Linked DNA regions of Solitalea lacus. The protein of the gene in region 2 binds, or shares a complex with, the protein of the main gene of each other region. Links are inferred from orthologs where the notes say so. Each region holds a gene or a part of one and is shown on either strand. Other genes may lie near its edges. The genes, in order: accD and L2B55_RS16610.

Evidence for each region.
Region 1: the proteins of L2B55_RS16610 (region 2) and accD are in contact, whole or in part, in a solved structure (PDB 8UXZ), measured with the Escherichia coli proteins. The link is inferred for Solitalea lacus from one-to-one orthologs.

What each region holds. Positions count from the first base shown.
Region 1 is NZ_CP091740.1:2,971,484-2,980,180, forward strand. Bases 1-2,857 are described here. They hold accD (acetyl-CoA carboxylase, carboxyltransferase subunit beta), read left to right. Parts: upstream 1-934; coding sequence 935-1,780; downstream 1,781-2,857. Other genes in these bases: fbaA (class II fructose-bisphosphate aldolase), read right to left, coding at 1-662; L2B55_RS12875 (transposase), read right to left, coding at 2,050-2,857. Outside these bases: more of L2B55_RS12875, read right to left, coding at 2,858-3,384; L2B55_RS12880 (cysteine desulfurase family protein), read right to left, coding at 3,594-4,739; glmM (phosphoglucosamine mutase), read right to left, coding at 4,853-6,232; L2B55_RS12890 (class I SAM-dependent methyltransferase), read left to right, coding at 6,428-7,171; L2B55_RS12895 (phosphatase PAP2 family protein), read left to right, coding at 7,171-7,746; L2B55_RS12900 (ZIP family metal transporter), read left to right, coding at 7,733-8,473; L2B55_RS12905 (MarR family winged helix-turn-helix transcriptional regulator), read right to left, coding at 8,572-8,697.
Region 2 is NZ_CP091740.1:3,847,611-3,865,423, forward strand. Bases 7,328-10,232 are described here. They hold L2B55_RS16610 (acetyl-CoA carboxylase carboxyltransferase subunit alpha), read left to right. Parts: upstream 7,328-8,254; coding sequence 8,255-9,211; downstream 9,212-10,232. Other genes in these bases: L2B55_RS16600 (Riean_0653 family protein), read right to left, coding at 7,328-7,368; L2B55_RS16605 (hypothetical protein), read left to right, coding at 7,694-8,080; L2B55_RS16615 (LysM peptidoglycan-binding domain-containing protein), read right to left, coding at 9,281-9,652; L2B55_RS16620 (BON domain-containing protein), read right to left, coding at 9,667-10,161. In the rest of the region: L2B55_RS16585 (glycosyltransferase family 117 protein), read left to right, coding at 1-3,066; L2B55_RS18945 (hypothetical protein), read right to left, coding at 3,584-3,715; L2B55_RS16590 (T9SS type A sorting domain-containing protein), read right to left, coding at 3,742-5,856; L2B55_RS16595 (hypothetical protein), read right to left, coding at 5,819-6,817; more of L2B55_RS16600, read right to left, coding at 6,868-7,327; L2B55_RS16625 (hypothetical protein), read left to right, coding at 10,402-10,842; L2B55_RS16630 (Fic family protein), read right to left, coding at 10,956-12,068; L2B55_RS16635 (RagB/SusD family nutrient uptake outer membrane protein), read right to left, coding at 12,466-13,824; L2B55_RS16640 (hypothetical protein), read right to left, coding at 13,848-14,441; L2B55_RS16650 (ISAon1 family transposase N-terminal region protein), read right to left, coding at 15,716-16,081; L2B55_RS16655 (hypothetical protein), read right to left, coding at 16,112-16,267; L2B55_RS16670 (PfkB family carbohydrate kinase), read left to right, coding at 16,815-17,723. UniProt on the Escherichia coli protein: Component of the acetyl coenzyme A carboxylase (ACC) complex. First, biotin carboxylase catalyzes the carboxylation of biotin on its carrier protein (BCCP) and then the CO(2) group is transferred by the carboxyltransferase to acetyl-CoA to form malonyl-CoA.

The DNA.
Region 1 (8,697 bases), 880 kb from region 2 along the record:
GCTGCAATAGTAAAGCGGTGGCTGATTTTACTTAACTCGGTATAAGCGTAATCAACTTCTTCAGGTTGAGTATATAATTTTGAGCTATCCACATCAGAGTTGTCAACACCATCTTCTTCACCACCTGTAACTCCAAGTTCAATCTCTAAAGTCATACCCATTTTGCTCATACGCTCAAGGTAAGTTTTGCAGATTTCAATATTCTCATGCAATGGCTCTTCTGACAAGTCAATCATGTGCGACGAGAATAAAGGTTTGCCATGCTGAGCATAAAACTTTTCGCCTGCTTCTAGCATACCATCAATCCAAGTCAATAATTTTTTAGCAGCATGGTCTGTATGAAGAATAACAGAAACTCCATACATTTCAGCCAGTAAGTGTACGTGTTGTGCAGCAGAAACAGCACCGGCAATACAGGCCTGCAGATTATCATTATTTAATGATTTACCAGCATAAAACTGAGCACCACCATTTGAAAGCTGAATAATAACCGGAGAGTTAACCGCTTTAGCAGCTTCCATTACCGCATTAATAGTATTGGTTCCAATAGTATTCACAGCTGGTAATGCAAATTGATGTTGCTTTGCTAATTCGAATAATTCCTGCACTGCATCTCCGTGCAAAACGCCCTTTGAAATAGCTGTTTGAGTCTGATCTGACATACGAGATTAGTTTTAATAGAAGATTTTTTAAATTGAGTGGCTAAATATAGTTATTAAAACCGTTTTTCAATCGATTTTTTACGAATTTGACAATTACTAACCATTGGTAGTGAGAACCTAAGATTAAATTAAGAACTATATGCCGACGAGTTACAGATTTTTACTATTTTGCAGCCCTTTTTATTGTAGCTATACACCGGATTAGTTTCCATTGTTTAACTTTATATAAAAAACTGATTAACAACTAAAACAAACACATTACATAACAAATCATGAGTTGGTTTAAACGTGCAAAAGAAGGTATCACAACCAAAACCGAAGAAAAAAAGGAAACCCCGGATGGTCTTTGGAATAAATGTCCTTCTTGCAAAAAAGTTTTGCATAATTCAGAGCAGGTAGAAAACAAGTATGTTTGCCACCATTGCGGCTACCACATCCGTATAGGCTCTAAAGAATATTTTGAGATTTTATTTGATGATAACCAGTTTACTGAGTTATTCTCCAACCTTACTTCCGGTGACCCGTTACACTTTGTAGACAGTAAGAAATACACTGATCGAATTATTGAAACCATGGCCAAAACTGGCCTAAAAGACGCGATTCGTGCCGGTGTTGGTAAAATTGAAGGACAAGACTTGGTTATTGCTTGTATGGACTTTGATTTTATCGGCGGTTCAATGGGTTCAGTTGTGGGAGAAAAAATAGCCCGCTCTATCGATTACTCATTAAAGAACAAAATTCCATTCCTGATGATTTCTAAATCAGGTGGGGCCCGTATGATGGAGGCTGCTTTCTCGTTAATGCAAATGGCCAAAACATCAGCTAAACTGGCATTATTAGCTGAAGCTAAAATCCCTTATATTTCGTTATTAACGGATCCTACTACAGGTGGCGTTACAGCCTCATATGCAATGCTGGGTGACATTAATATCTCGGAACCTGGAGCGATGATTGGCTTTGCCGGACCGCGTGTAATTAAAGAAACCATTAAAAAGGATCTTCCTAAAGGTTTTCAGAGTGCTGAATTTGTATTGGAACACGGCTTTTTAGACTTCATTGTTGACCGTCGCCAAATGAAATCCAAAATTGCTTCGTTTTTAAAAATTGTTCAGAAATAAAGTAAATACTTAAAAAAATTAACGGATGGAGGGGTTACTGCTTCATCCGTTTTTTTTAGGGACTCTTGGGAAATTCCGAAGAAAGCGGCAATCCAAATAAAATTTGGGTTGCCGCTTTCTTTCTTTGTGGCAGTTTGAGTAGGCCAGCACGACCAACTTGTGGATAACTGGGCAGGATTTGTGGAAAAGGGTCGAAATTTTGAAAAAAACGATGCAACAGGGCACACTTTGCCCTTGCGGGATTGCTTGGGCAGCTGTGGCAGGAGGTTTTAGGCGGCTAAATCGGGAGCTTGGGCCTTCTCCCGCTTAGTGACCATGCGCACGGCGTTGGCGGTCATCACCCCAAAGAACATCCAAAGGGTTTCATTAGCCTGGTTACGTGCCTTGATGCGCCGCAGATCGTAGTGATTCTTTTCCGTTCCAAAGCTACCCTCCAGCCGGGTGGAACGTTCTTTATTCAACAGGGCTCTCAGGGTTTTCTTTTCCGGCGTATCGCCTCTGCCTTTTTGCACAAAGCCGGTAGCAATCTTCCGCTCGCTCAGGTATTTTCGATTGGCATTGGTGGCATAAATCCGGTCGCCTGCAAATTGATGACAGGTACCGAACAGGCGCCCATGTAGGGCTAGCGAAGCTTCTACTCGCTTACATTCATTATAAGCCGCATAGCTGTAATGTTCAATGATATTGATCCCATCCACCTGCAGCATGTGCACTTTGGCCCCAAATTCACAGGGTTTGTTTTCCTTGCCCCGTACAATGGAACGCACAAAAGGCTTGTACAGGGACAATACCCTGTCGGGTAGTTTCTTACCGGGATTTTCCAACAAGAACCGCTGCTCCTTTAACACTTGCTCCACCAAGTCAAAGCGTTCCCGGAGCCGCCCGGCCAGTTGCAGCCTGTCGCCCATTAAGCGAAAAACATCCTTAATCAGGCCATTCAAGCGGGTGAGTAACTTGATTAACTGCTGGCAGCGACGACGTGACTTGCGCTGGCTTTTCTTACGGAGTAAATTGAAAGTCGATTGTTTGAGTTGTTGTTCATTAAAAGCGTTTTTAGCCCGCTTTAGCTTACAGGATTTCAACAAATCTTCGTATAACTCATGACTGAACAGGCAGCAATCCCACAGCAGTTTCACGCTGGTAGGGTATTTCATGTCGCTTTCATACACGGTGGCATCGCAGAACAAAACCTGCGTTTCCTTCAGCTGCGGCTTCCAATAACGAATCAGTTCTTCCTGAAACAGCTGCAGATCCAGGTGTTTGGCCACATAACTGCGGATTCTGGAGACCAGGGTGACATCCTTGATTTGTTCATTATCGGCCAGGCGCATGCCGCAAAACAACTGCATTTGCCAATTCCCGTTCAGGTGTTCAATCAACTGCTCATCACTCAGACCAGTATAGGACTTCAAAAACAACAAGGCCAACATGCCCTCTGGAGCCAGCCAGGCTTTAGCGCCACGTGCACTGCCCTTAGCCGGTAAGAGGGCTGCCAAGCGGTCCAGTGGAAGTACCTGGCGGAGTTTGCCCAAGCTGGTCGTCTGAAAAATAATTTCGCGGGGACTTTGCAGTTCGTTGACAGGAAATAAGTAGTTTTGCAGCATATTATTTTGTTGTTTCGCAAAACCAAAATAATGAAAAACCCCGATTTGGCCTCATTTGAGACTTTTTCGGGGTTATTTTTTTGAATTCAACACAATTAATAGCTGTGTTTCAGGGAATTGTAATTTTCAAAGACTCCCTTTTTATTACAAATAAAAAAGTGAATTATCTATAATGATAATCCACTTTTTAAAATATTGCTAAAAACAAATTACTTCACTGCAACTTCCACAGGAACAATCTGTTTTAATTTTTCGATTGTATAGTCGATCTCTTCTTTAGTCGTCATTTTACTGAAAGAAAAACGAATAGCCGGACGGTTTGGATCAGCTCCAATACCCGAAAGCACATGCGAACCAATGTTTGAACCTGAAGAACAAGCACTTCCACCTGAAGCCGAGATACCGTTAATATCTAAGTTAAACAACATCATATCGCCCATATCAGACTCAGGGAATGACACGTTTAATACTGTATATAAACTCTTTTCGGGGTTAGTTTCACCATTAAATTGAATGTCTGGGAAATTTTGAAGTAATTGCTCTTTCATGTACGATTTTAAATCTTGAACATGTTGAGCATGTTGCTCCATCTCATTATAAGCAATTTCCAATGCCTTAGCCAAACCTACAATGCCATAAACATTCTCAGTTCCACCACGCATGTTACGCTCTTGAGCTCCACCGTAAATTAAAGGTTTAATTTTAACATTATGGTTTACATATAAAAAGCCAACTCCTTTAGGTCCGTGCAATTTATGTGCTGCACAAGCCACAAAATGCACTTTAAGCTTGCTTAAGTCATGCACATAGTGTCCCATGGTTTGCACTGTATCACAATGGAATAATGCATTGTACTGCTCACAAAGGTTGCCAACTCGCTCAATATCCAATAAAGTACCTATTTCGTTATTGGCATGCATTAACGAAACAAAGCTTCGTTCGTTGGTTTTAAGCAATTCTTCAAGGTGGTTATAATCGACATTTCCCTTATCGTCAATGTTTACATAACTTAGCTTGATAATGCCCTTTTTCTCCAGTTCTTCAAAAGTGTGACCAACTGCATGGTGCTCAATTTTTGAAGTAATGGCGTGAGTAATACCATTATCAATAATTCCACAACGGATTGCCGTGTTATCGGCTTCGGTTCCTCCAGAAGTAAAGAAAATCTCAGCAGGTGAAGTATTCAACAATTTTGCAATAGTCTTGCGCGCCATTTCAACTGCAGAACGCACCTCGCGACCGTGTGCATGGATGGAAGAAGGGTTCCCAAATTGATTCTCCATCATGTTGAACATCACCGCCAATACTTCCTTATCAATTGGAGTAGTAGCAGCATTGTCTAAATAAACTCTCATTTTTAGGTTAAGTTAAATTAATTGGTATTGGTTCAATAAAGTGAAATGTATGAGATAAAATGTGCAAGTTACCTGGCATGTTTCATCTCAAATCCCTCATTTCACTTCATTCATTATATCATTTCTTTAAAATCTGCAATTATCTTGTTTGCCAATGCATCAGCAACCGTTTCTGAATTGCCTTCAGAATAAATACGGATAATTGGTTCAGTATTAGAACGACGCAAATGTACCCATTCCTTATCAAATTCTATACGAACTCCATCAATTGTATTTATTGGCTGCTTTTTGTATTTATCTTGAATTTTCTTCAACAAACTATCAATATCCATATCAGCCGTTAAGGTGATCTTATTTTTTGAAATATGATAGTTAGGATAAGAGTTTCTTAATACTGAAATACTTTTACCAAATTTAGCCAGGTGCGTTAAAAACAGAGCGATTCCCACCAGAGCATCTCTTCCGTAATGCAACTCAGGATAAATTACCCCTCCGTTACCTTCTCCTCCAATTACTGCATTGGTAGCTTTCATCATTTCAACCACATTAACCTCTCCTACTGCAGCGGCACTGTATTTACCACCATGCTTTTCAGTAATGTCTTGCAAAGCACGTGTCGATGAAAGGTTGGAAACTGTATTACCTTTTGTATGCTGGAGCACATAATCGGCAACAGCTACAAGGGTGTATTCTTCACCAAATAAGTTACCATCCTCACTCATAAATACAAGACGATCAACATCCGGATCAACTGAAATACCTAAACTGGCATGCTTAGCAGTAACTGTTTTAGAAAGCTCTGTTAAGTGTTCTGCCAAAGGCTCTGGATTATGGGGAAACTTACCATCAGGGGTACAATACAACTCATGAACAGTTTGTACTCCTAAGGCTTTTAACAATCTTGGAACAAAAATTCCGCCTGTTGAATTCACAGCATCAACCACCACACTGAAATTAGCTTTTTTAATAGCTTCAACATCTACCAATGGTAATGCCAAAATCATTTCAATATGTTTATCAACATAAGTACTGTCTACCTTATATGAGCCCAATGAATCAACATCAGCATATTCAACAGCGGCTTGTTCGGCAATATCCAAAACCTCCTGTCCATCAGCTGCTGAAATAAATTCACCTTTATGATTTAACAATTTTAATGCATTCCACTGCTTAGGATTGTGACTGGCTGTAAGGATAATACCACCACCGGCGTTTTCTAAAGGAACCGCAATTTCAACGGTTGGAGTGGTTGATAGATCTAGGTCAACTACATCTATTCCTAAACCTTGCAAGGTCCCCACCACCAGGTTGCGTACCATTTCGCCTGAAATACGAGCATCTCTACCAATAACAATCTTTTTGTTACCGGTTTTATTAATTACCCATTGGCCAAAAGCCGAAGTAAACTTTACTACATCAACAGGAGTAAGAGCATTACCTGGGGCGCCACCAATTGTACCCCTAATACCTGAAATAGATTTAATTAGTGTCAATGTTATTAATTTTAAATTAGAGTGAACAAAATTATAATATTAAATCAGAATAGGCAATTATGCCCTTGTAAAGATATTGCCCAGTTTTTAAATTGGATATGAAGTATTGCACGCAAACGATTGTCAAAATTTTATACAATTAAGATATTTTAATTAGCCTGAAATTGCTCATATTGGTTTTATATATTTGTTGCTATGCCTGATAAACAACAGAAGTGGTACCAGAATTGGTTCAATTCGCCTTATTATCATATACTTTATAACAAAAGAGATGAACGCGAAGCAGAACATTTAATTGACAACCTTTGCGAATATCTGACGCCCTCAATCAAGGAACGTATGCTTGATATTGGTTGTGGAAAAGGACGACACGCCATCTACCTTAATAAAAAGGGGTACGATGTAACCGGTATTGACCTTTCAGAGGAAAATATCAAGTTAGCCACTGCTCATGAAAATGCTAAATTGCATTTTTACGTTCACGATATGAGAAATTTGTTTTTCATAAACTATTTCGATGTCGTTCTTAACCTATTTACCAGTTTTGGCTTCTTTGAAAAAGACCGCGACCATCAACATGCCATTAACATGTTTGCTAAATCACTGAAAACAGGAGGTGTTCTGGTGCTTGATTTTATGAATGCTGAAAAACTTAAAAACAATTTGGTATTTAGAGAGATTCAGACGGTTGAAAACATCGAATTTCACATTCAACGTAAAATTGAAGACGGGGCAATTATCAAAAAAATAGACTTTGAAAATAAAGGCCGCCATTTTGCCTTTAAAGAAGAAGTTAAAGCTTTAATGATGACGGATTTTGAACGTTATTTTAAGAATGCAAATTTTGATATTGAAGCAACATTTGGCGACTATGACTTACGTCCATTTGACCCGTTAAAGTCAGACCGATTACTTTTCATTTGCAGAAAAACCCAATAATGCTTAATCAATTAAACACCTTTGACCAAAAAGCTTTCTTTTTCATAAATACAGGCCTTTCCAATTCTTTTTTTGATTTGTTAATGCCTTTACTGCGTAACCAATATTTTTGGACACCTGTATATGTATTCCTTATTGTTTTCTTTATCCGAGAATACAAGAAAAAAGGGCTTTATCTTATCGGTTTCCTTCTTTTAACGTTTGCAATTGCTGATTTTACAAGTGCAAGTATTATAAAAGAATATTTTCAACGCCTCCGGCCTTGTAACGATCCGGCATTAGTCGGCTTGGTAAAATTACGTCTTAATCGTTGTGGCAATGGTTTTAGCTTTGTATCATCACATGCCGCAAATCATTTTGCCATTTCCATGTTTTTAATCGGCACGTTTTACCAACGCTGGAAATGGGTTTTACCGGCAGCTTTAATTTGGGCAGCCCTTGTTTGCTTTGCTCAGGTTTATGTAGGTGTTCATTATCCGTTTGATGTAACCTGCGGAGGAATTTTAGGTTTATTAATTGGTTATGGAGTTTCTTCGCTCCGTAAAACACTTGTACCAATAGATGGAATTAATTAAAAGTTTAATATTATTTGGCAGTGCCTTTTTAGGCGGTATAGCTGTATTTTTCATTCAAAAAGGGACCACCAAACAACTTAAGCTAATACTTTCATTCAGTGGAGCTTATTTATTTGCCATTTGTGCACTTCATCTAATGCCCGAAGTATACAGCTCTCATAATCCACTTGTTGGTTTATTTGTGTTGGTAGGCTTTGCCTTTCAAATAATTTTAGAGCAATTCTCTGAGGGTGTTGAGCACGGTCACATTCATGTTCATAGCCATGAACATGGTTCTGCTTTTCCAATTGGGTTAATGATAAGCTTATGTCTACATGCTTTTCTGGAAGCCTTGCCTTTAGCAAGCTCAGAAGCTCAAAATGAATTATTATTTGGTATTGCCGTACATCATATTCCGGCAGCATTTGCACTAGGAAGTATTTTAGTTCAGAGTCATGTTAGCAAACAAACTACTATTTTAATGTTGGTATTGTTTGCCATTATGTCGCCGGCAGGATTCATATTAAGTAAGAATTTAGGACCTAATGCCTCGGGAGTACTATCACAGTATTTTGACTACATTATGGCTGTGGTGATAGGTATTTTTCTACATATCTCCACCACCATTTTATTTGAAGCTAGTGAAGACCATAAATTCAATTTCTACAAAACCATTGCTATCTTTTTAGGGGCGGGTATTTCCATAACATTGTTCTTTTTACAAGGAGCTCATGCACATAGTCATTAGGAGTGTGAATAGAGCACTAAATAATAAAGCTCATGATTTTTCTCATGAGCTTTATTATTTATAACTAAAGCAGAATTATCAATTATGAAACCTTTGGATTACCCTCTAAATTTATCCAAAAGATTATTTAGTGTTTCAAGTTCATCACTGGTAAGATTTTCATGAACATATCCTTGAATTTTGTCATTACTTAAGGTCGACAATAACTCCAAACCTTTGGGAGT
Region 2 (17,813 bases):
GGCAGTTTTTGGGACTGCGGAGAATTCATTTCATCAGCCTACCGCCTACAGGTATGTCACCAACCGGGTGCACCTTTGTTTCTAATGATCTCCAAAGTGCTTTCGTTATTTGCTGGTGACAGAACTCAAATTGCCTGGTGGACAAACTTTGGCTCCGCCCTTTCAAGTGGGGCAACCATTATGTTTTTGTTTTGGAGCGTAACACACCTTGCTAAAAAATTATTGGTAAAAAATGGTGACTCTGTTAATGGCTCGCAAACCTTTGCTATTATGGGAGCTGGTTTGGTTGGCGCATTGGCTTATACTTTTTCTGATACGTTTTGGTTTTCGGCTGTTGAGTCGGAGGTTTACGCCTTGTCGTCATTATGTACCGCAATTGTATTTTGGGCCATTTTAAAATGGGAGAACGAAGCTAACGAAAAATATGCAGATCGTTGGTTGGTTTTCATTGCCTATTTAATGGGCTTATCAATTGGAGTGCACTTATTAAACTTATTAACAATCCCTGCTTTAGGTTTAGTGTATTACTTCAAAAAGCATAAAGCAACCACCAAGGGCGCTATTATTACCTTCCTTATTTCATGTGTAATTTTGGTATTCGTTCAGTACGGCTTAATTCCTGGAACAATTGCCTTTGCAGCCAAATTTGACTTATTCTTTGTAAACACTTTAGGAATGAGCTTTGGCAGTGGAGTAGCTGTGTTTGGAGCTATTTTCATAGCATTATTAGTAAGCTTATTGCTTTACAGTATTAATCAAAGCAAAAACCTTCTATATGCTTCTGCTGTATTACTTGGCATAATGCTAATTTTCGGATGGGGAGTTTTAGCAGGTATATTGTACTTTATTATTGTTGGCTTTGTTTTATTTTATTGGAAACCGGCAATCAATCATTACGTATTAAATGTTTCTGTTTTATGCACAATGTTTATCATGATTGGTTACGCCTCTTTTGCAATGATTGTAATCAGAGCAAAAGCCAACCCAAATCTGAATAACAACGATCCTTCAAATGCATATAGCTTCTTAAGCTACCTTAACCGTGAACAATACGGTGATCGTCCTTTAGGCTTCGGCCCGTATTACAATTCAGAAATGAGCGGTCAGGAAAAAGGTGAAATGCAATACCGTAAAGGAGCAACTAAATACGAAGAAATCGGACCTAAACCTGTTGCACAATATTCTAAAAAAATCCCTTTCCCTCGTATTTACAGTGATGACCCTAACCACGTTCAGTTCTACAAAAGCTGGCTGGGCATTACAGGAGAGCCAACCTATGCAGATAACCTTGGTTTCTTTATTGGCTACCAGGTGAACTATATGTATTTCCGTTACTTCATGTGGAACTTTGCAGGACGTCAGAATGATGTGCAAGGAGCAGGTGCTGTCCATGAAGGCAACTGGATCAGCGGCATTAAACCATTAGATGCCGTTCGTTTGGGCAATCAGGATAACTTACCAAATAGCATTACCGAAAATAAGGCTTACAACCGCTTATATTTCTTACCGCTTATTTTAGGCTTAATTGGTTTATTCTTCCAGTATAAACGTAATCTTAAAGATTTCACAGTGGTGTTCTTGCTATTCTTCATGACAGGTTTAGCAATTGTACTTTACCTTAACCAGACTCCATTGCAGCCTCGGGAGCGAGACTATGCTTATGTAGGATCGTTTTATGCATTTGCAATTTGGATTGGTTTAGGCGTGTTGGCTATTTATGAGTTTTTAGGCAAAAGGATAAACATGATGGCATCAGCAGGAGTTGCAACCGTGCTATGCTTAGTGGCAGTACCATATGTAATGGCAAAAGAGGAATGGGATGACCACGATCGCTCTAACCGTTACACCTCGAGAGACTTAGCAGCTAACTATCTTAACAGTTGTGAGCCAAACGCGATCATCTTTACTTATGGCGATAACGACACCTATCCACTTTGGTATTGCCAGGAGGTCGAAAATATTCGACCGGATGTGCGTATTGTTAACCTAAGCTTATTAGGTACCGACTGGTATGGCCGTCAGATGAAGGAAAAAATGAATGAATCTGCGCCAGTTAAAATTTCTTTGCCGAACGAAAAGTTTGCCGCAGGTATTCGCGACTATACACCGTTGTTTGAGCAAAACATTCAGGGAAATTCAGAGCTGAAGGAAGTGGTTGACTTTATTGCCAGCGACAGCCAAGATGCTAAAGCACAAACTCAAGGTGGAGAGTTGATTAATTATCTTCCTACCAAAAACTTTAAAATTACGGTTGATAAAAACGCTGTATTAAAGAATAAAGTGGTAGATGCTGCAGAGGAGGCTAAAATTGTTCCTAGTATAAACTGGACGATTGCATCAAACGGTTTATATAAAAATGATTTATTAGCACTCGATATTATTGCTAACAACCTTTGGGAGCGTCCTATCTATTTTGCAATTACCGTTCCTGATCGCAATTTCTATGGATTGCAGAAATACTTCCAAAATGAAGGCTTTGCTTACCGCTTGGTTCCGATGCTGAGCGACTCAACCGATGCCATTTTAGGTCGTGAGGGCAGTATTAACACCAAAGTATTGTACAACAATGTGCACAATAAATTTAAATGGGATAATTATAATGATGGTAAGATCTATGTTGATCCTGAAAGTTCACGCATGACTACCACTTGCAAAAGTACCTTCAATATTTTAGCCCAAGCATTATACAACGAAGGCAAAGTTGATTCATGTGTAAAAACATTGGATAAAATGGCAGCCTCTATTCCATTCATCAGCAACCAGGTGGGTTACAACCTGATTCCTGAATTGATGTGTGCCGACTTATATTACAAATGCAAGGCTCCTCAAAAAGCAAACAAGCAAATTGAAGTACTGAACGGCTTTATCATTAATCAGCTAGATTATTACCATTCCTTAGGCATGCCGCGCATGAACCGCTTTGGGGAAGAAATCAATTTAGGATTAAGCTTAATCAGTGAGCTTGCCAACATGGCTAGCCAAAACAAGCAAACCGCAGTAGCCAACAAACTACACGCAGAACTTAAAACATTGGAAAGCAAGTTTGGAGCAGTGCTTCAGCAATAAATTACTTTTATAGTAAACAAGAAAACTCCTGATTTAACCGCTCAGGAGTTTTCTTGTTTTAATTCTTTCAAATTGCCTTCATTATACACATAACTTTCCTCTCTAAATGAAACTTCCCTTTTCATCATAGCAATATACCCATACCGAATGCAGAATGCATTCGATGAAATGAAAAATCACTTTAGATTACAGGAAACTTTGCAAGAATGGATCTTAACTTAGTTCTACCCAGAAAACGCACGCTCAGTTCCTTGTAAATCACTTTTGAATTTAGATACATTGCCCTTGCCTCCTTCTTTTATCGAGCCGTAATAGTTTAAAGCAGAGTATAGTCTTCACTACCCGGCCACCAGTATGGAGCCTTCCAGCTTTATATTCAGCTGAGCCATAGACATCAATAGCTCACGCAGGGTTTGCAGCGTATTGATATCCTTCTCAAACTCGTCGATATTTAAAGCGAGCAAACTCGGGATATTGTTTGGTATATTCAAATGCTTTGGTCACAAAAGCGAACGACTTATCCCTCATTTTGGGCTGTTAGCGGGCTTTCGCCAATTTTTAGCTCCAGCAAATGCGGAATTACCTGTAAGGTGTCTTTAATAGCTGTTAAATCAGCCGGATCGATGTTTAATGATCCGTTGTTTTCCATGTTATTTGTTTTAATGGTTTTTCGGGTTAATGTTGAACAAGAATTTGTTTGTTTACGGTATTCTTACCGTCTTTAATGATTAGATAATAAATATCGTTTGGTAAATCGGCAATGGTGATGGTTACGTTTTCTCCTTTTGATTTGGCTTTCTTTAGTTCCCGCATGTTTTTATCATAAAGCTTAATATCATAATCCATTGCAGTTTTAGTTGTATTGCTCGTCTCGGTATTAGATTGAAGTCCTACCTCCAGTATAACAGTAAAAGAGTTATCTGCAGGATTGGGAGCTATAGTAATTGACTCTGAGGTAGGCGATTGCATTGCATAAGCAATAAGACAATCTCCATCTGCCACAAACGTAAAATCACGTGAAGAAGATCCGCAAGCATTGGTGGTAGTTAACCTGTAAGTGGCCATTCCGTTTTGAGGCTTTACATACACCTCGTAATCTTTAGTAGTACCTGGTACCAAGCCAATACCGGTAGTAGCCGTACTTGGGTATTTGCTTACCAATTCCCAATTATAATTGGTAGCCACCTGGTCGTTTAGGGCTATCACACCACTATAGAAACCAGGAAACATATAACTTTTCAGGCAAAACTGGCTTTGATTTTCATCAATATAGGCCGAAAAGCCTTCTGTTGTATAGGTTCCCGATAATGTTAAAATTGTAGGAGCTCCTACAGTGATATTTTTTGAAAAAGTACCATTTCCACAATGACTATTTACAGAAACTGTAACAGTTGAGATAGTTGAATTGGGCACATTTTTTACGACCTGAATACTTGAAGTTCCTTGACCTGACACAATCTTTAACTCTGTACCAACGGTCCATATATATTGTACTGCTGTGCCTGCATTTGATGAAGCTGTTAATGTGACAGGTGTTGAATCTATGCAAGTAGCGGATGTGCTTATATTTACATCGTAAACTGAACCATTGGGTATTAGACCTGGTTTACCCTTGATTTCTGTTTCGAACCAACCGGCATTATTCGAAGTTATTGAAACGTGAGGCTCATTTATAGGAGGAGCATATACCCGGTCAAATGGAGAAAGCCCTTCGCATGCAAGGTTAATATTTTTAAAGTTATAAGAAAGATTGAAACTTGGCAGTCTTATATCTGCAGCACTCACTGAAGGCATAAAAGTAGCATTTACATTATGCCGATACTCCTTCTTTCTCATCCAGCCAAAAGCGATGGCAGCCCAAAACCTAACTTTACCGTCATACTCGCTAAATGTATCTTCAAAATAACCGCCAGGAGCTGCATCATAACTATTATTATTTGCGGCAGGTTGCGTATATAATATTTTAACTTTAGGCTGACCTATAACTTTTCTTAATAACCACCCATCAGTTAACATATTTAACGATTCACATCTATTTGTTTTTGCAGAAGCATAACAATTCCAATTCAACTTCTTATTGGAGGATATTAGCTTATTCATACTAAAATGTACCATTTCCCCGCATGGAGCAAGGAGAGTATTTGAAAGAGCGTCGTTACTTCCATTGATAATTGCAATTTTTCTACATATAGTTGGATATTCCCCAACTGCAGTTAAATTAGATTTAAAAATGTTTCTAAAATTATCTGGAGCCGGCGTTTCTGAATTTGCAATAGAGTGATGTACCAACATTTGTCGAGCGGCATTGGTTCTGTGTAAACCATTTTTTGCATTTGAAAAAATATCTCCTATTAATCCTTTCTGCAAAAAATAATCTACCATTTGCTGTAATCCAATTGGCACATTAGCGCCTTGTTGTGGCCCGTCAAAAGAAATGTACAAACGGGTGTGATGTCCTATATTGTTTTTCTCACAATAGGCTAATGCATACTGTGCCACTAACGACCCATAACTTGGTCCAATTACGACAAAATCATCCTGTAAAGTATTTTGATATTGAGAATATAACGTTTGGAGCAATTGAACCACAGCTAATGCATTTTTCTCAATTAAATCTCCACCATCTTCATAGTCATAGATAATAATATCATAACCATCGTTTCGAAGCTTATCACCTAAAAACAATTCTGTACCGTTGGGAAATCTTACTTTTTTGTTAATATATTCATCCCATATTCTCTGATGTGTTCTTTCATTCTCTTTCTTTTTTTTTCTTTGGATCAAATCCATCTAAAAATATAATCGGTTTAGTTATTCTTTTAGGGGTGCAATTTGCAGCAGCATAATAAATATATGCTGTGCCGGTAGCCTGCGTGGTTGCTGCGCCTCCATATTGGCTGGCATTAAATGGCAAACCAGTTATATTTATTTTATCATAGCCATTACAAGGGGTTATATTAGGGCGACCTGTACGTATATTTATTCCTGCTATTGCTTTTAACACTGACCCTCCAACTAAATTTATGTTCATCTTGATGATTTTCGAACCGGTTGTAGCATAGTTTATCTGTACACTGCTATTAAGGGCAAGTGAGCGATAACCGGCTCCATCATCAAAGTCGATACTCACATTATTGATATTTAAGGATTGATTGGTAAGAAAAAACCTTGAATCAAGCGTAAATGTATGTATTCCTATTTCCCATTCCGCCTCTGCCTCTCCTAAAGGACTGGCTATTAATGTTATATTACTGTTATAAGGAGATACTGTACGGTTTGCAACATCATACAATTGACCGTTTTGAATATAAAACAAGTTATTAATGACTGAATTAGTATCAATACTGTTATAATTATAATACAGTATACCAATGGGGTGAGTAGTTGAAGGATATAAACTTAATAAATCGGCATCTAATTGTTCAGGTGTTTTCCAGCCTGAAGTATTATAAGCTGAAGAATACAATTCATAATAGGCCTGATGGAAATGGTCTATATCCGAAGTATCTGAACCAAGAACACCTGTAAATCTTTCAAGACCTGCTAAATTAAATACTCGGTCATATAATATTCCTGTAGGAACTTTGCTTTTATCTATGGGTAAAAGTATGTTGGCTGTTTCCTGTAAATAAGTGCTTTCACTTACATCGGAAAAAGGACTGATTTGACCATATGTATAAGAATAACTGCAAAAAAAATAAAACACAGCGATCAATACCGAAACATTCGGTAAACGTTTAAATAAATTCATAAGTTTAGTAGATTAAGGTAGCGTGGTAGGAGATCGATTAGTATTAATTATTAATAAGGTTTGTACTTCACATCAAAATAACCCTCCGTTACATTAGCTGTAATATTTCCATCAACCATTTTTGCTTTAAATGAAAATACGCCTGATATTTTTTGGTGTACAGTATCCAATTTATAAATAGAAACAGTGCCAATATTTACATTGTCTGTTTTATATTCATTGTCACCAATTTTTATAGACCCTACATTATTAGAAGGGGATAATGTCAGTGGATAATCTTTAGCAGTAGTTAAATCTGAAATAAAAAAACCTACAATTTTTATATTGCTTGGAGAATTATAACCATCAATATAGAATATTCTTCTCCCGGAATAAATATAGCTGTGGGCCTCAACAGGATTAAATTTAAAATCGTCAGAAAACGGATTCCACTTTTGTCCATTTACCTTACATCCAAATTCTTTTTCACGAGTTCCATCAAAATCCTTACATGCGTAAAAAAAAATGATAAGTACTACTAGCCATACAATTTTATTAAAGTTGTTTTTCATAAAGACGAATGTTTTTATTAAGATTAAATAGGGAATAATAGATGTTTTTTAATCAAACAATATGAATATAATTCATATATGAATCAAGACTTTATCAAAGAAAATTAATTTAGATATTGATGAGACACAAATAAATACTGTGAAAACAAAAGCATAAGAAGTTTTTATTTTTATATTTACCCTGCGAATTTGGGTTATTTTTAAACCGCAAAATCATCTACATCTAACACATTAATTACCTACAGACAACAATTGCCAATAAATTGTTACCTGAAAACAATATATCTACACAATATCAGTTTAATATTTTGAGAAATCTTTCTTTATGAAAACATATCGAATTTGGGCCGTAATAATCCTTATTTCATTGATCGGTCAATTAGTCTTTGCCGTTTCGCCTAGGCAAAGTCGTAAAAATGTGATAATCATGTCACCACCCAAGCGTGATCGTTTTTATATTTCAGACTCGCTTTATGTTAAAATCACCGGTGAACGACTCAATAAAAAACAAGCTCAGCAACTCTCTGACGAACTCAAAAAACAGAAAGGAGTACTAAATGTTAACCTTAACTATGAATTAGCTACTGCCAGCATTCTTTTTGACGCAAAAACCATCAGCTCGGGCAGGTTAACAGATGTGATCAACTCATTTCAGAGCGCAAAAGGCGGAGCAAAATTCAGAGCAATAATCATTAACGATTCAAGCAACTAATAATAAGGTACTTAAAAAACAAATTGAATCATATAGCATTGGCTATATTCGAAATTAAAAATGTTTCTTACTTTTACCCCTCATTTTAAACTATTGTGAGGCTGGTTTAAAGCGCTTTCCTATCGTGTATTCCATAAATAGAATTGGCTCACATTAAAAAGACTTAAACAATTGATGAAACCAACTTTTGATTTCGAAAAGCCGATCACCATTTTAATGGAAGAGTTAGAAAAGGTGAAAATGGCTCAGGAAAAAACCAAGGTAGACTTTTCGGCAACTATTCGTGAAATTGAAGCTAAAATTGATCAAACACAACAAGACGTGTATAAAAAATTAACCGGCTGGCAAAAAGTACAGATGTCGCGTCATCCAGAGCGTCCACAAACGCTTGACTACATTGCGATGATGTGTGAAGACTTTATCGAACTTCATGGCGACCGTACCGTTAAAGATGACAAAGCCATCGTTGGTGGATTTGCTACTATTGATGGCAAACCGGTAATGATTATTGGTCATCAGAAAGGGAAAAACACTAAAGAGCGTCAATTCCGAAACTTTGGTATGGCTAACCCTGAGGGTTACCGCAAGGCTTTACGCTTAATGAGATTAGCTGAAAAGTTCAATGTACCGGTGGTTACCTTAATTGATACAATGGGAGCTTACCCGGGCTTGGAAGCTGAAGAGCGTGGACAAGGTGAAGCCATTGCTCGCAACCTTCTGGAAATGTCGGTACTGAAAGTTCCGGTTCTGTGCTTTATTGTTGGTGAAGGAGCTTCTGGTGGTGCGTTAGGAATTGGTATTGGCGATAAGGTGTACATGCTTGAATATTCGTGGTATTCGGTTATCTCTCCAGAGTCTTGTTCATCTATTTTATGGAGAAGCTGGGATCATAAAGAAAAAGCTGCTGATGCACTTAAACTTACTGCCGAAGACATGTTTAAAAACAAACTGATCGATGGTATTGTAAAAGAACCGTTGGGTGGTGCGCAAAATGATCCTGCACAAATGGCTGAAACATTGAAGCAACGAATTTTAACTGATCTCAACGAATTAGGCAAAAAGAAAATTGAGACAGTAATATCAGAACGTATCAACAAATTCTCTTCAATGGGAGTTGTAAACGAGCACTAAAATCAAAGTAAAATAATATAAGCAACAATGCCTTCTGAATTAATTCGGAAGGCATTGTTGTTTTTAAGCCTATTGAGGGATTTTAAGTACCTGACCCGGATGTATTAAGTCCGGATTAGATATTTGATCCCTATTGGCTTCAAAAATATCCTTCCAGCTTATTCCACTATATTTAGCAGCTATTTTACTTAGGCTATCGCCCGCTTGTACAGTATAAGTGGTACTTGCGCCGACTGCAACTCCAATATTTAGCACCATATCAGCTGATCGCATTTCAGGGTCCAACTTCTCGTAAACAGCCCAAATCTGCTGTTTAACAGCATCAGCCGGAGCAGTGCCGGTTAAGTATAAAACATTGTTTTGTTCTTGCACCGATAGATCGTTCACTCCATTAGCGCGGGCAAAATCTATCACTTCCCGATATTTATCTTGTAAGGCCATAATGGTAGTGTTATTTATTTAACGATTTTAAGTTGATTGATTACTTTTTTAGGCTTGGCCTCATTGGCAGCTTGCATAACTTTCATCAAATCATCCTTTTTCACTTCTCCCGTTAATGTAACCTCACCGTTCATAATGGCCAAAGTAACTCCAGAAATCCCTTTCTGCTTTAATGCTTCTTCAATGGTAGTTCTTAATACTGCATCAGGGTTTATTTCAACAGGAGGAGCTACAATCTTCACGGAAGTATTGTTCACTACCGACTTTACCCCCTTTACAGATTTAACAGAAGCCTCAATGGCGCTTCGGCTGGCTTCATCTCCCAGTTCCCCGGAAATGGTAACTACACCTTTCTCTACGGTTGCGCTAACTCCTGGGCCGTAAGAAGCAATTTGCTTATCAACTTCTGTAGAAATTTCGGAATCTTTTGGGCCACATGAATACATTATTGTGGCCATCATCACCAGTAAAAGTACTGATGACAACCAATTCATTTTTTTTGAGAGCATACGTTTTTAGATTTAAGTTATTTCAATCTAGCAAGAATTTCAGACATTTTCCACTCTAACCCACTATTTATCATTTTAAAATATAAACTAATAATAATCAAACACTTACCAACAGTTAAATTCAATATTTTTTGCCATTTTTCTTACTTTTTTTGAAACTCAATTAAATGAAAGGCGTATAAAGCTGTATCCAGATTCTGACGGTCAGGATCTGATTATTAAACAATTACGACTCTTTCAATGAAAAAAATTTACCACACACTCCTGCTTTTGATTGGCCTTACTGTTGCCGTAGCATGCAAAAAAGATGAAACTGTAAAATTGATTGACACAACGAAGCTTACCACCTATTTATGGAAAGGTGAAGAACTTCCGGTTGTTAACAGCAGTTATTTCATTAAATACGATGTTTCGTATGATTTTTCGGTGGATGCCAGTGGCCGCCAGATTTGCAGAAAATCAGTTACTCAGGGATTAACCAAGTATGATTATTATGGAACATGGATACTTGAAGATAACAAAGTAAAAATTACCGAATCATCCTCTATTCCTGATAATAAGATTTTCAGCGAAGTAATCAACATTATTGAATTAAACGATCATCAGTTTGTATTTAAGCGAGAAGCTAGCCAAAGCAACAGCAATACAAACGAGAAAGTTTACAAAGCTACTAGTAAATAGGTTAGTTATATGAAGAAGGGAAACCGGGTTCGAAAGAACTCGGTTTTTTTGTTTATATCTGGCCAACCCCAGACTGCACTTGAAAATCAAATAAGGAAGGCGGAAATGGGTGGTTATTCCAAATTAAAGTTTACTAATTCGTAGTTGACGTTTCGTCCTCCTTCAACTGTTTGTTGCAATACACCTTTTTCTACTAGATCTTTTATATCCCGTAAAGCGGTATCATTAGAGGTTTTGGTGATTTTGGCCCATTTTGAAGTTTGTAGTTTTCCCTCAAAACCTTCAAAGAGTTTATTAAGCATTAAGCGTTGGCGTTCATTGAAGGGTGTATGTTCATGTAGTTTCCAAAACTCAACTTTGCGCAATATTTTTTGTACGGTGTGCTCTGTGGCTAAAATTGCATTTTTGAGGCAGTGCAAGAACCATTCTAACCATTCAGTTATATCGCCTGAACTGTGCTGCACTTTTTGTAATACTTCATAATAACGTTTACGTTCAGCCAACATTTGACTCGACATACTGTAATAACGTTCTCCACTTCCTTCTGCTCCGGAAAGAAGCATATCGGTTAAAGCTCTTCCTATTCTACCGTTTCCGTCATCAAAAGGATGAATAATGACAAACCAAAAGTGTGCGATAGCAGCTTTCAACACTAAGTCAAGGCTGTTTTCGTTGTTAAACCAATCCAAAAACTTGTCCATTTCCGTCTTTACTAACTCGGGCTTTACGGCTTCGTAATGTACTTTTTCTTTGCCCATTGCACCTGAAACCACTTGCATTTCGCCCGTTCTGTATTGCCCCACTTCAATCTTGTAAGGTCCGCTATATCCTGTAGGGAAAAGTGCTGCGTGCCAACCAAACAATCGTTTTTCAGTTAATGGCATATTGTAATGCTGGGTAGCATCGAGCATCATTTCCACTATTCCTTCTATATGGCGACTGCTTGGAACAAGTCCTGCTGTGTTGATGCCCAAACGCCTTGCAATAGACGAACGCACCTGATTATAATTCAGCATTTCCCCCTCTATTTCCGATGATTTTACTACATCTAATGTTAAGGCAGTAAGTGTAGCTTCTTCTTTGGCAGAAAAACCTAAGGTGTTCATTTGCCCAATTATTTTGCCCTGCATCAGGCGGACATTTCCAAAAACGGCATTTATGACTTTGTCTTGCCAGGTAAAAGCTGTCCAGTTTTTATACTCGTAGATGTATTTTGCCATTGCCATAACTATTCTGCGGTAAACATATGAATTATTCACCGCAAATTTGCGGTGAATAATTCATTTTTTCACCGCAAGAAAAAATTATTGAGGATCATTGAGATCTGAAGTTGAAAAAATTAACACCTCAGTATTGACAGGATATCTTTGTTTTTAGTTGCTTTACAGGCTTCTGAACTATCCAACAGTTTCACTTTCCTTTATTACTTCATCAACTTACATGACATCAAAAAAAAGAGTCGACCTTTGATTAAAAAGAGTCGACTCTAGAATCTATACAGCAAACAAGATTACTGGTTGTGCTCTATAAAAACCATCTGGTTACTTACCGTTTAAATTTGGTTGGTTTAACTGATTAATGATTCATTTGCCTAACTAATCCGTTTGCACCGGCAGGACTATCCTACCGCTCATTTTGGGGCATACCCGTGGCGGCAAGGATGTAGTCCGGTATGGGAAATACATACCGCTTATCATTTGGCGGCAAGGTGTAGGCTAGGCCATCCATCGTACGCTTTAGTGTTATGGCAAAACGGGCCTCTTGATTCAACCTGCGCAAATCCATCCAGCGCAGTCCCCGGAAGAGCAATTGCTTTCTTCGTTCCGCTAGCACCAGCTCCACTACGTTGTCTGGATCGGTTGCTGTAAGGGGAACGAAGGTGCCTTTCTTGTACCGATTCACCAACAGCGTATTCAAATCAGTGACGGCTTCATGGGCTTTTCCCTTTCGGGCATAGCATTCGGCACGGATCAACAGCTGTTCATCGGTAGCAAGGCCTGTAAACAAACTCAAGGAGCCTGAGTACATGCCTTTAAATGCTACCGAGCCATCGCTGTTAACTATGAAGAAAGCCGTTCGTCGGATATCATTCGCCGCATAGGATTTATACAAAAGGGAATCCACCTTCCCTCTTGCCCGCTCCCAGCTTCCGTAGCGGCCACAGGTAGCCTGTAAAATCACTTCTGCATTTAACTTAGGAACAGGAAAGGTAGCGGCCCGATTAATCGAGTTATAATCCAACAGCACCCCATGCAGTTTCAGGGATTCATCTGCGTACTGCAGGGCCTTATCGTAATCACCCATCACGAGGGCCACTCGGGCTAAGAGTGCATAGGCGGCCACTTTTGAGGGCCTGTAGGGCGTGCGGAATTGGGCAGGCAGGAGTCGAAGTGCCTCCTGTAAGTCGGTAAGAATCTGCGCATAGGTTTGCTCCAGGGTAGCCCGGACCGATCGTTCATTCAGGTCTGAATTTAAGCGCAGCGGAATCCCCAAATCCGTTGGGGCAGTAGGGCCATACGGGCCTGCAAAGAGCTGAGCCAGGTGAAAAAAAGCGGTGGCCCGGTAAAACAAGGCCATGCCTTTAACCTGATTGTACGCTTCCTGCGTGGAATTGCTCACCGCTACCGCCTGAAGGCCATCCAACACCACATTGGTATAGAAAACCTTTTCATAGAAACTATTCCATTCGGCCACCACCGGTGCGCCGTCCCAGACCTGGCCCTGCCAAAGAAAGGCATTCTTTTCAGGTACCCCATTGAGGGCATGGAAGTCGGCTGCATGGAGGTAATAATCACCACTGGCCACTTCTGCGATGCCGGAATAATGAACGCCAAAGACCAGCACATTATCCAAAAGGGCCTGAAAATCCGACAAGGTGGTGGGTACGACCTGGCTTTTATCCGGTTTCTTGTCAATAATTTCTTTGGTGCAGCTGCACAGCAAGAGGCTGATCAGCACCATTATTTTTACTGTATGTTTCATGATTCGTTGCTTAGCTATTTTCATTAAAAGGTTGCATTGATACCGATCGCGATCGTTCGGGCAGCCGGCAAGAGGGGACTTTCCGGATCGGTTCCCTTCTGGTTCGCCGTCCATAACAAGCCCAGGTTATTGGCGTACAGGTACAGCCGGAGCTGTTGCAGGGGTAAAACCGTCCAGTTCTTTTTACTCAGCTCGCAGGAGAGCGTCAAATCCTGCAGGCGAATATGATCGGCCTTGGCCACCAAGGATTGCGCTCCGCCATAAAAAGCGTCCCGGTTGGGGTTGGCTGGGTAGACCAGAGAGGGAACGTTGGTGATTCGCTCATCGCCCGGTTTCTGCCAGCGCTGGGCGTAATCCTTATTGCCGTTCCAGGTGCTGAACAGGGTGCTGTAGTTCACCGAAGGCTGGTGAAAGTAATACCCCAGGCGAAAAGCCAGCCCAGCCGACAGGGAGATATTCTTCCAGGAAAAGGTATTGCGGATACTGCCGAAAAAAGGCGGCCGTGCCGGGCCGTGGTAGATCAACTGCTTGGGCGCAACGCTCAATAAGGCCGCATAGTCTTTACTCACCGTGCCATCGGGCAGATACCCTTGCGGGTCACCCGTTGCAGGGTCCAACCCTGCCCAGCGGTAAGCTAAGATATTGAAGTGTTCCCCTAAAGATTTTTTACCAATCGATCCTATCTAAAGTATGAGCATAACTATCTCAACTAGATATGGTTTTCATGCACTCTTAATACACCTATCCATGCTTCATACCATCCTACCGGTATCGCGCTTTCATTCTGCAATCTGTTCCCTACTTTCCAGAAGCTTAGCAAATGAAAGACTGAAAAAAGATTACTGCAATTGACATTTAAGACTTTTTGTAATAAAATATAGAAGTTAATATACGGATCAATCCCAAAACCTGTGGAGCAACCCTTTCTTAAGCAAATAATTTAGTAAGCCTGAAAAGGAAAAAAGGTACATCCTTTACACCCCTGAATTGACTCCGGAAGGCTTTAATTTTAGCATTGAACGATTCGGCCGAAGCGTTGGTGCTGCGGTTGTCAAAGTAGTTCAGGATCCGTTCGTAATGGAGCTGTATGGTTTTGGACAGGGTATTAAACGTTTTAAAGCCGGCCTTTTCTACCTGGTCCTACCATTGGGCCAAGCGTGTTAAGGCCAGGGATTTAGATGAGGAGTGGTTGTAAATCCAGGAGAGCTTTTGAGCCAATGCATAAGCCTGTCCCAGATCTGGATATAGCTCAAAGAGGAGACTTGCCCGTTTTTCTTGTTCCTGGCTCCAGTTCACCTGGGCTTTATACAGCAGGTGGCGGCTGCGGGCCAGCAATTGCTTGAGCGTATCCCCGTTGGCATAGATCTTCGGATGATATTCTGCTTGGGTTTTTCGGGCCTTTTCCAAGGCCTTGTTTTCCGCCTCTATGGCCTTCCAGCGATGCTGGATGCGAATTTCCTGCAAGGCCTCTCCCCCCAGTTGTTGCACATGAAAACGATCGATCACCTGTTTGGCATAGGGAAAACAATGTTTGACAATAAGGTTCATGCTTCCTGCCAGGTCCATGGTTACTTCTTTTACTTCGTTCCGTAACCGTTTGGGAAGCCGCTTGAGCAGGGGAATAATCCCATCGGACTGTGTGCCCTTGACGATGGCCACAACGGTCCCTTTTTTGCCCCTGGCGTCTTTATTTGTAATGATGGTATAGAGTTCCCCTAAGGACAACGAAGTTTCGTCAATGGAAAGATAAGGTCCCATGTTTTGGGGAAACAAAAGTCCTTTTTCGATATCGTTGCCCGCTTTCCAGGAGTTAAAATTACTTAAGCGGTTCCGGTAGCTGCGATGAAGTTTCTTGCCATTCACGCCATAGAAACCGGCGATGGTTTGCAGGCTATGCGCCTGTGTATCGGCTGAATGCTTTTAAAAAAGCCGCAAAACCCTTGGTAATGCGGGTGCCTTGGGCCACTAAATCCCAATTGCGGTAAACGACTTTGCCGGTATCCTCGTTCATCCAGCGGCGGCGGGTAATGTGGAGGTACACCTGAAAACCACGAATGGGAAAATCCTGCAGGGTGATGGGCTCAAAAAAGCCTTTGGAGTGCAATTTGTTTGCCGCATACTCTTCAGGGGTCTTGTTTACTTCCTTTAAATAGATATGGATAGCGGCGTCTTTTTTCTCCACCTCGGTTAATTCAAAATATTCCTCAATGGATTCAGGAAGGATCAGTGGGATCAGGGCTTTATAGGACTCGTGCATGGTGTTTTTAGGATGCACAAAAATGAACTTTTATTCCCTACTCCACAACTTTTGTACTTGATCCTTTACTTCCTTTAAATAGATATGGATAGCGGCGTCTTTTTTCTCCACCTCGGTTAATTCAAAATATTCCTCAATGGATTCAGGAAGGATCAGTGGGATCAGGGCTTTATAGGACTCGTGCATGGTGTTTTTAGGATGCACAAAAATGAACTTTTATTCCCTACTCCACAACTTTTGTACTTGATCCTAATATACCATCAAGGCTAGATTCAGGAAAACCTACGATTTGGCTAAACAAAAAATCCCGACCAGTAAACTGATCGGGATTTTTTGCTCCTGAGGCTGGGCTCGAACCAGCGACCCTCTGATTAACAGTCAGATGCTCTAACCAGCTGAGCTACTCAGGAGTTTGTGAGAAGTGGGAGTCGTCCCTTTTTACATTACAAAACTACTTTTTGTAATGGCTCCTGAGGCTGGGCTCGAACCAGCGACCCTCTGATTAACAGTCAGATGCTCTAACCGGCTGAGCTACTCAGGAGTGTGAGTATTTTTAAAATCCCAATAAGTATCGGGACCGGTAATTTCTATCTTTTCATTAAGGCCAAAACTAACATTTTCAACCTTATTTCCCCTTATTTTCAGATGGCGTTCCATCGATTTGGGAGTGCAATATTCGGGATTTAGAATTAATTATGCAATATTTGCAGTGAAAAATTTTAAAAAAAATTAAATGAGTTTATTGGCCGTTGGAACCGTGGCTTTTGATGCCATTGAAACCCCTTTTGGAAAAACAGACAGAATTGTCGGAGGAGCAGCAACTTACGTTTGTTTAGCCGCTTCGTATTTTACCAAAAATGCAAATTTAGTTGCCGTTGTTGGTGATGATTTTCCACAGGAAGAAATTGCAGATTTAAATCATCATGGTATTAACACCGATGGATTGCAAATAAAAAAAGGTGAAAAATCTTTTTTTTGGGCAGGCCGCTATCATAACGATATGAATAGTCGTGATACATTGGTAACCGACTTAAATGTATTAGCCGACTTTGATCCTATCATCCCGGCAAATTACCAGGATTGCCAATTCCTAATGCTTGGCAACCTTACTCCTAAAATTCAACAAACAGTTATCAACCGCCTGAATAATCGCCCTAAACTAATTGTAATGGATACCATGAACTTTTGGATGGACATTGCTATGGATGATTTGAAAGAAACCTTAAAGATGGTTGACGTTTTAACGATTAACGACGCAGAAGCACGTCAATTATCCGGAGAGTATTCTTTGGTTAAGGCAGCAAAGAAAATTCAGGAGATGGGCCCTAAATACCTTGTAATAAAAAAAGGTGAGCATGGAGCCTTATTATTTGGCGAAGGTCAGATTTTCTCGGCCCCTGCCCTCCCGTTAGAGGATGTATTTGACCCGACAGGAGCTGGAGACACCTTTGCAGGAGGATTCATTGGTTACCTTGCCGGCCAGAATGAAATAAACTTTAGCAAAATGAAAAAAGCGATTATTTACGGTTCGGCAATGGCTTCGTTTTGCGTTGAGAAATTCGGAACTGAACGTATTAAAAATTTATCGCAAGAGGAGATTGATGCACGAGTTGCAGAGTTTTCAAAACTAGTCCAGTTCTAAAACAATTAAACTACCGGCAAACTAACTAATTTCCGGTAGTTTAACTAAAACTTAATATGTAATAACTGGTTACTAAATATTACCTTTGGA